DNA from 2 places in the Streptomyces sp. NPDC037288 genome. Region 2 is predicted to be linked to the other one. Evidence: riboswitches for the same ligand, from Rfam matches in the RefSeq annotation. Region 2 holds a riboswitch; the other holds the start of a gene.
What was found. A riboswitch is a leader RNA that binds a small molecule or an ion and turns the genes downstream of it on or off. The one in region 2 is predicted to bind glycine.
Positions count from the first base shown of each region.

Region 1 (4,408 bases), on a different contig from region 2:
TTCGGCAGGTACGGCGCCAGGTGCCCGCGGACCGCGACCGGGCCCACCCCGGGGCCGCCGCCGCCGTGCGGGATGCAGAAGGTCTTGTGCAGGTTCAGGTGCGAGACGTCACCGCCGAAGTGGCCCGGCTTCGCGAGGCCGACGAGGGCGTTGAGGTTCGCGCCGTCGACGTACACCTGGCCGCCGGCCTCGTGGACCTGGGCGCAGATGTCGGCGACGTGCTCCTCGAACACGCCGTGCGTGGACGGGTAGGTGATCATCAGCACCGCCAGCTCGTCGCGGTACTGCTCGATCTTGGCGCGCAGGTCCGCCACGTCGATCTCGCCGTCGTCGGCGGTCTTGACGACGACGACCTTCATGCCGGCCATCACGGCGCTGGCGGCGTTGGTGCCGTGCGCGGAGGACGGGATGAGGCAGACCGTGCGCTGCTCGTCACCGTTGGCCCGGTGGTAGCCCCGTACGGCCAGCAGACCGGCCAGCTCGCCCTGGGAACCGGCGTTCGGCTGCAGGGAGACCTTGTCGTAGCCGGTGACCTCGGCGAGACGTTCCTCCAGCTCACGGATGAGCGTGAGGTAGCCCTCGGCCTGCTCGGCCGGCACGAAGGGGTGCAGCTGCCCGAACTCCGGCCAGGTGACCGGCTCCATCTCCGTGGTCGCGTTGAGCTTCATGGTGCAGGAGCCCAGCGGGATCATCCCCCGGTCGAGCGCGTAGTCGCGGTCGGCCAGCCTGCGCAGGTAGCGCAGCATCGCGGTCTCGGAGCGGTACTGGTGGAAGACCGGGTGGGTCAGGTAGACGTCGGTGCGCAGCAGCGCCTCGGGGAGGGTGTCCTCGGCGGTCGCGTCCAGCCCCTCGATGTCGCCCTCGACACCGAAGGCGGAGAACACGGCGGCCAGCTGGGCCCGCTTGGTCGTCTCGTCGCAGGCGAGGGAGACGTGGTCGGCGTCGACGAGCCGCAGGTTGACGCCGCCCGCCCGGGCGGCGGCGACGACCTCGGCGGCCCTGCCGGGCACGCGCGCGGTGAGGGTGTCGAAGAAGGCGCCGTGCACGATCTCGACACCGCCGGCCTTCAGGCCCGCGGCGAGGATCGTGGCGTACCGGTGCGTGCGCCGGGCGATGGTCTTCAGCCCCTCCGGCCCGTGGTAGACGGCGTACATGCCGGCCATCACGGCGAGCAGCACCTGCGCGGTGCAGATGTTGCTGGTGGCCTTCTCCCGGCGGATGTGCTGCTCACGGGTCTGCAGCGCGAGCCGGTAGGCCTTGTTGCCGTCGGCGTCGACGGAGACGCCCACGAGGCGGCCGGGCAGGCTGCGCGCGAACTTCTCGTGCACGGCCATGTAGCCCGCGTGCGGACCACCGAAGCCCATCGGCACACCGAAGCGCTGGGTCGTACCGACGGCGATGTCCGCGCCCAGCTCGCCCGGCGAGGTCAGCAGGGTCAGCGCGAGCAGGTCGGCGGCCACGGTGACGAGGGCGCCCAGCTCGTGCGCCTGGTCGATGACCGGCTTGATGTCCCGTACGGCACCGGAGGCGCCCGGGTACTGGATCAGCACGCCGTTGATCTCGCGCTCGGCCAGCTCGGCCGGAATGCCTTCACTGAGGTCGGCGACGACGACCTCCACACCGGTCGGCTCGGCGCGCGTCTCGATGACGGCGATGGTCTGCGGCAGCGCGTCCGCGTCGACCAGGAACAGGCCCTTCTTGTTCTTGCCCATGCGCCGCGACAGGGACATCGCCTCGGCGGCGGCCGTGCCCTCGTCGAGCAGGGAGGCGCCGGAGGTGGGCAGACCGGTGAGGTCGGCGACCACGGTCTGGAAGTTCAGCAGGGCCTCGAGCCGCCCCTGCGAGATCTCCGGCTGGTACGGGGTGTACGCGGTGTACCAGGCGGGGTTCTCCATGACGTTGCGCAGGATGACCGGCGGGGTGAAGGTGCCGTAGTAGCCCAGGCCGATCATGGAGTCGAGGACCTGGTTACGGTCGGCGAGCGAGCGCAGCTCGGCGAGCACCTCGGCCTCGGTGCGGGCTCCCGGCAGGTCGAGGGCGTCGGCGTTCTTGATCACATCAGGGACCGCGGCGGCGGTCAGCTCGTCCAGCGAGCCGTAGCCGACGTGCGCGAGCATCTTGGCCCACGCCTCCTGGTCGGGCCCGATGTGGCGCTGCTCGAAGGGGATGCCCGCTTCGAGCTCCGAGAGCGGAATGCGGTGGGCGGTCATTGCGGAGGCCTCCTGGTCTGACGCGACCTTTGAGGGGCACCACGGCGCGGGTGCCCCGACGGCCTCCCCCTCTGTCATCTCAACCTGAGAGCTTCACCGGGGACCCGAGAGTCCCGGCTTTCACCGTCGGTGAGAGCGGAAGCCGTCGACACCCGCCCTGCTTTCCAGAGTGACCTCGTCCGTGCGGTACGTGAGCCTGAGAGATTCCGGGGAGGATTTGCTCCTTCGGCGCCTCCGAGGTGGTCGGAGGACTCTCCCGCACGGGGTCAGCAGCCGCTGTCAGCCTACCAGCGAGGTCAACGCCCGAGCCTTCGAGTGGCCGCCTCCCTGAATGTGCTCTTTTGTAGTGCTTACGGATGAGTTGCGACCACGTGGAGGGAGAGGGACCGTGCAGACCGAGATCGATCCGCGCAACCTGATCGGCCGCAAGGCGTTCGACCGCAATGGGACCAAGATCGGCACCATCGACGAGGTGTACCTCGACGACGCGACCGGCGTGCCCGAGTGGGCGGCCATACGCACCGGCCTGTTCTCCCGGGACGCCTTCGTCCCCCTGGAGCCCAGCGAACTGATCGAAGGCTCCCTCCACGTCCCCTTCGACCGCACCCTGATCAAGGACGCCCCCGACTTCGGCGTGGGCCGCCATCTCTCCCCCGAACAGGAACTCCAGCTCTACCACCACTACGGCCTGGACGTGGCACCCCCTCCGTCCGTCCCGGACCGTGACTTCGGCAAGCTGGCGGGCTCGGAGGAGAGCTGATCGCTCTGCGGGGTCCCCGACTCCTCATCCCTCTGCGGGGTCCGGGGCGGAGCCTCGTGTCGGCCGCTGCTCGGCTGACCGGGACGGGCGGGCGTGCCGGCGAGGTCCGAAACCAACGGCAACGGATCAGCGGACTCGAGCGCAGGGTCATCGACGAAGAACGTCCGCACCCTCCCCGGAGGGGACTGCGGCGTCTCGAACCGCACGGTCACCCGCCCCAGCCCACTCCCCTGCACCCACCCGGGCCCGTACTCGGCATGCCGCACGTCCTGCCCGGCGCGCCAGTGCCGTCCGACCGGCTCCGGCTGCTGCGCAACGGCCTCAGCCACGGTCTCAGTCACGTCCTCCTCCGGCGTCTCCGCAGCCCGCGAGGGCAACGCCTGCGCGAACAGGTCCTCCTGCGTGTAGTCGGCGAGCCCGGACACACCCACGCCGAGCAGCCGTACCCCGCCCGTGGTGTCCACGGAGTCCAGCAACCGCGCCGCCGCCTCCCGCACGACCGCCGGATCGTCCGTCGGCCCCCTGAGCGTCTCCGACCTGGTCAGCGTGGAGAAGTCGTACCGCCGCACCTTCAGCACGATGGTCCGCCCCGCCAGCCGGGCCCCGCGCAGCCGCCCCACACACCGGTCGGCGAGCCGCTGCACCTCGAGCCCGATCCGCAGCCGGTCGTGGATGTCCACGTCGTAGGTGTCCTCGACCGACACCGACTTCGCCTCGCGCTCGGCCACCACGGGCCGCTCGTCACGGGCCAGGGCCATGGCGTACAGCGCGTGCCCGTGGGCCTTGCCGAGCAGCCGGACCAGCTCGTCCTCGCCCGCCTGAGCCAGTTCCCCGACCGTGGTGATCCCGGCTCTGCGCAGATGGTCGCCGGTGGCCGGCCCGACCCCGGGCAGGGTCCGCACCGGCATGGGCTCCAGCAGGGCCCGCTCGGACCCCGGCTCGATGAGCACCAGACCGTCCGGCTTGGCCTGCTCGGAGGCGATCTTCGCGAGCATCTTGGAGGCGGCGAGCCCGACCGATCCGGTGAGCCCGGTGACCGCCCGGATGTCCGCGCGGAGCCTGATCGCGGTCAGCCGCGCCGACTCCTCGTCCCAGGCCGTCCCGCCGGCCTCCAGGTCCACGAACGCCTCGTCCAGGCTGAGCGGCTCCACCAGCGGTGACAGCTCCCGCAACAGCGCCATCACCTGCTCGCTGACCGCCCGGTACAGGGTGAAGCGCGGCACCAGATAGGCGGCGTTGGGTGCCAGCCGGCGGGCCTGGGCCATGGGCATCGCCGAGTGGACCCCGAAGACCCGCGCCTCGTACGACGCGGTGGCCACCACCCCGCGTGGTCCGAGGCCGCCCACGACGACCGCTTTCCCGCGCAGGCTCGGTTTGGACGCCTGCTCCACCGAGGCGTAGAAGGCATCCATGTCGAGATGCAGGATCGTGGGCGCGT
Region 1 is NZ_JBVJVY010000055.1:8,954-13,361, reverse strand. It holds gene gcvP (aminomethyl-transferring glycine dehydrogenase) at 1-2,210, opposite strand, end outside; glycine riboswitch at 2,385-2,479, opposite strand; gene ACZ7GZ_RS37035 (PRC-barrel domain-containing protein) at 2,599-2,970, shown strand; gene ACZ7GZ_RS37030 (DNA polymerase IV) at 2,892-4,408, opposite strand, start outside.
Region 1: linked by a shared signal. The riboswitch ahead of gcvP (aminomethyl-transferring glycine dehydrogenase) and the one ahead of gcvT (glycine cleavage system aminomethyltransferase GcvT) in region 2 are both predicted to bind glycine.

Region 2 (4,408 bases):
AGGCGCATGCCGTGGGTCAGGTGGCCGCCGTGCGCCAGGTCCAGGCCGAGGATGGTGTCCCCGGGCTGGGCCAGCGCGAACAGGGCCGCCTGGTTGGCGGAGGCGCCGGAGTGGGGCTGGACGTTGGCGTACTCGGCGCCGAACAGCTCCTTGATCCGGTCGATGGCGATCTGCTCGGCGACGTCGACGTGCTCGCAGCCGCCGTAGTACCGGCGGCCCGGGTAGCCCTCGGCGTACTTGTTGGTCAGCACCGAGCCCTGCGCCTCCATCACCGCGAGCGGCGCGAAGTTCTCGGAGGCGATCATCTCCAGCGTGGACTGCTGGCGGCCGAGCTCGGCGTCGACCGCGGCGGCGATCTCCGGGTCCAGCTCGTGCAGGGACGTGTTCAGGACGGTCATCGGGCTACGACTCCTCAGCCTGCGTTCTGGGCGGTGTACTCGTCGGCGGAGAGCAGGTCGGCCGGCTCCTCCGTGACGCGCACCTTGAACAGCCAGCCGCCCTCGAAGGGGGCGGAGTTCACCAGCGACGGGTCGTTGACGACGTCCTCGTTGATCTCGGTGACCTCACCGGTGACCGGCGAGTACAGGTCGGAGACCGACTTGGTCGACTCCAGCTCACCGCAGGTCTCGCCCGCGGTCACCGTGGAGCCGACGTCGGGGAGCTGGGCGTAGACCACATCGCCGAGCGCGTTGGCCGCGAACTCGGTGATGCCGACCGTCGAGACGCCGTCCTCGGCGGCCGACAGCCACTCGTGCTCCTTGCTGTAGCGCAGCTGCTGGGGGTTGCTCATGGCCTGAATTCTCCTGTACGCGCGGGAGTGCTGATGAAGGGGGGACTGCTGAAACCGCTGGTGAGCAGCGGAAACGTGCGCGGGGTCACACGGTGACCGCGCCCAGTGTCTACTTCTGGCGCCTGTAGAACGGCAGCGCCACGACCTCGTACGGCTCGTGGCTGCCCCGGATGTCCACACCGACGCCCGCGGTGCCCGGTGCCGCGTGCGCCGCGTCGACGTAGGCCATGGCGATCGGCTTGCCCAGGGTGGGGGAGGGGGCGCCGGAGGTGACCTCGCCGATCACCTGACCGCCCGCGACGACGGCGTACCCGGCGCGCGGCACGCGCCGGCCTTCGGCGATCAGCCCGACGAGGACCCGCGGCGGGTTCTCCTGAGCTCTGGCGGCGGCCTGCTCAAGCGCCTCGCGCCCGACGAAGTCGCCCTCCTTCTCGAACTTCACCACCCGGCCGAGCCCGGCGTCGAAGGGGGTGAGCGCGGTGGTCAGCTCGTGCCCGTACAACGGCATGCCCGCCTCCAGGCGCAGGGTGTCCCGGCAGGACAGGCCGCAGGGGACCAGACCGGCGCCCTCGCCGGCCTTGGTCAGCGCCTGCCACAGCTCCACGGCGTGCTCCGGCTTCACGAACAGCTCGAAGCCGTCCTCGCCGGTGTAGCCGGTGCGGGCGATCAGCGCAGGGACGCCGGCGACGGTGCCGGGCAGGCCGGCGTAGTACTTCAGGCCGTCGAGGTCGGCGTCGGTGAGGGACTTCAGGATGCCGGGGGACTCCGGGCCCTGCACGGCGATCAGCGCGTACGCGTCCCGGTCGTCGCGCACCTCGGCGTCGAAGCCGGCGGAACGCTCGGTGAGGGCGTCCAGCACCACCTGGGCGTTGGAGGCGTTGGCGACGACCATGTACTCGGTCTCGGCGAGCCGGTAGACGATCAGGTCGTCCAGGATGCCGCCGTCGGCCCGGCAGATCATGGTGTAGCGGGCACGGCCCACGCCCACGGAGGCGATGTTGCCGACCAGCGCGTAGTTGAGGAGGGCCGCCGCACCGGTGCCGGTGACGGTGATCTCGCCCATGTGGGAGAGGTCGAAGAGGCCCGCCTTCGTGCGCACGGCGATGTGCTCGTCGCGCTCGGAGCCGTAGCGCAGGGGCATGTCCCAGCCGGCGAAGTCGGTCATGGTCGCACCGAGCGAGCGATGCAGCGCGTCCAGCGCGGTATGACGCGGCTCAAGGGGTTCGGTACTGCTCATCGGACGGTCGTCTCCCAGGAAAGCAGACAGGCGAGGAACGTTCCTCCCCATCTGTCATCGGAACCTGAGAGGTTCGCCAGGACCGCCACAGGGACGATCACGGCTTGCACCTTGGGTGGAGCCACTGTCGCAGCGGCCCGCTTTTCAGATGTGCCTCGCCCGCGCGGTAACGGGGCCTGAGAGATTCAAGGGAGGGACTTGCTCCTTCGGCGCCCCGGCAGCAGTGCTGCCAGGAACTCTCCCGCGCGGATTCAAGCGGCCGGTATGCAGTTGGCGGCCACATCATTGCACGGCGAGCCGGCTTTTGTAACCGACCTGTGGCAGGACGCGGACCTCTCCACCACCGCCGTTCATTACCTTCTCTTTACGTATAGCGGGCATGAGCATTACCGGGCCGACAGGGGAGGAAGATCACGGTGAACAGGACCGCGGTGTATGCCACCGCCACCACAGGCATCGCGGTGCCGAGGCGGCGTCCCGCCCCGGCCCCCGTCGTCCGCGACCTGCGCGACCGCGCCGGCCGCGGCCCGCACGCGCTGCTCTTCGGCCCCGGGGACCTGGCGGTGATCACCGGCCTGCCCGGCAGCGGCAAGTCCACCCTGATGCGGCGCGCGGTCGCCGGCCGCCGCATCGACTCCCAGGACGTGCGCGACCGCTTCGCCGCCCGCCTGCCCCGCGCGCTCCCGTACGCCCTCTACCGCCCGCTGGTCCGCCTCGCCCACTACACCGGCCTGCGCCGCGCCCTGCGCACCGGGGAGGGGCTCGTCGTCCACGACTGCGGCACCCAGCCCTGGGTGCGCGCCTGGCTCGCCCGCGAGGCGCGCCGCCGCGGCGGCACCCTCCATCTGCTCCTGCTCGACGTCGCGCCCGGTACCGCCCGCGAGGGGCAGCGGTCCCGCGGCCGGGGCGTCTCCCGCCACGCCTTCCGCCGTCACCGCCGTACGACCGCCCGGCTGCTCGACACGGTCGAGCGGGGCGAGCTGCCCGCGGGCTGCGGATCCGCGGTGCTGCTGGACCGCGGGGCGGCGGACACCCTGCGGCGGATCGCCTTCACCGGATGAGATCGCGTTCACCGGATGACATCGCATGCAGCGGACGAGATCGCACGCACCGGACGAGGAGGACGACGTGCACAGGGTGAGGGACTATCACAGCCACCCGCTAGCCTTCTTGGTCACAGCAGTGGCTTCCAGCAGGCGGTAGGCAGATGGACTTCCCGGCAGACATTCCCGCGGACTTCCCGGCACAGGCGCACCCCCAGCCGCACGGCGGCTGGCCCGGCAACGAGCTCGAGGAGGTGCTCTCGGCCTCCCTCGGCATACCCGCCGCGGCCGGCCGGATCATCGAGGTCCTGGGCCGCAGCCTGCTGTGGATCCCGCTGCCGGGCGGCGGCGGCCCCGACAGCGGCCCGCTGGACCTGCCCACGCTGGACATCGGCGGCCAGGTGTACGTCCCGGTGTTCAGCTCCGAGGAACAGCTGCGCCAGGCGGCCGGCTCCCACATGTCGTACACCATCGCCCCCGCCGTGGAGTTCGCCCGCGGTCTGCCCCCGCAGGTCGGCATGGCCGTGAACCCCGACGCCCTGGTCGGCATCCCGCTCCCGCCCGAGGCGGTGGCCGAGCTGTGCCGGACCGGCCGCACCCCGCTCGACGGCCCCGGCACCGGCGGCCGGGTCCGCCTCTTCGAACCCGACTGGCAGGACGACCCGGTCGACTTCCTCTCCGCCGCGTCCGCCGAGTTCGCCGAGACCGGCGTGGTCCTCGCCGCCCGCCGCTGCCTGGCCGCCATAGAGACGGACGACCCGGTGATGTTCGTCGGCGTCGAACTCTCCCAGTGGGAGGGCGACCTGCGCACCCTCCCCCTGCAGGCCCTGGGCCGAGCCCTCGGCAAAGTCCCGGTCAGGTGGCCGGTCAACCTCGTCCTCCTGGACGTGACGGACGACCCGGTGGCGGGCTGGCTGAAGGACAACGTCCGCCCCTTCTATCAGTACGGTCACTGATCAGCAGGCAGGGGCGCAGCGGACCTCAGGGGCGCGGGGAACTGCGCGGGTGACCCACCGCAACCCCGCACCCGCGCACGATCCCGAGGCCGCACCCCGGTGGGCGCATAAGCTGTCTCCACACACGGGGCAAGAAAAGAGAAGGGCACGACAGGTGAGCGCGAGCCACAGCGGCAGCGTCGAGCACATGCTGCGCCAGGTCACGCCCGGACGCTACGACGCCTACGAGGCACTGCTGCGCGCCCTCGCCGCCCCGTCCTCCGGTCAGATCTGGATGCTCCTGTGGCACGGCCAGGCCGGCTCCCCGGACGCCCAGTACGGAAACATGGAGGTCGACGGCTTCCAGTACGCCCCGTGCGTCACCTCCGCGCAGGAGCTCTCG
Region 2 is NZ_JBVJVY010000025.1:49,954-54,361, forward strand. It holds gene glyA (serine hydroxymethyltransferase) at 1-398, opposite strand, end outside; gene gcvH (glycine cleavage system protein GcvH) at 413-790, opposite strand; gene gcvT (glycine cleavage system aminomethyltransferase GcvT) at 900-2,027, opposite strand; glycine riboswitch at 2,069-2,181, opposite strand; glycine riboswitch at 2,182-2,281, opposite strand; gene ACZ7GZ_RS26035 (AAA family ATPase) at 2,444-3,088, shown strand; gene ACZ7GZ_RS26040 (enhanced serine sensitivity protein SseB) at 3,235-4,026, shown strand; gene ACZ7GZ_RS26045 (enhanced serine sensitivity protein SseB C-terminal domain-containing protein) at 4,214-4,408, shown strand, end outside.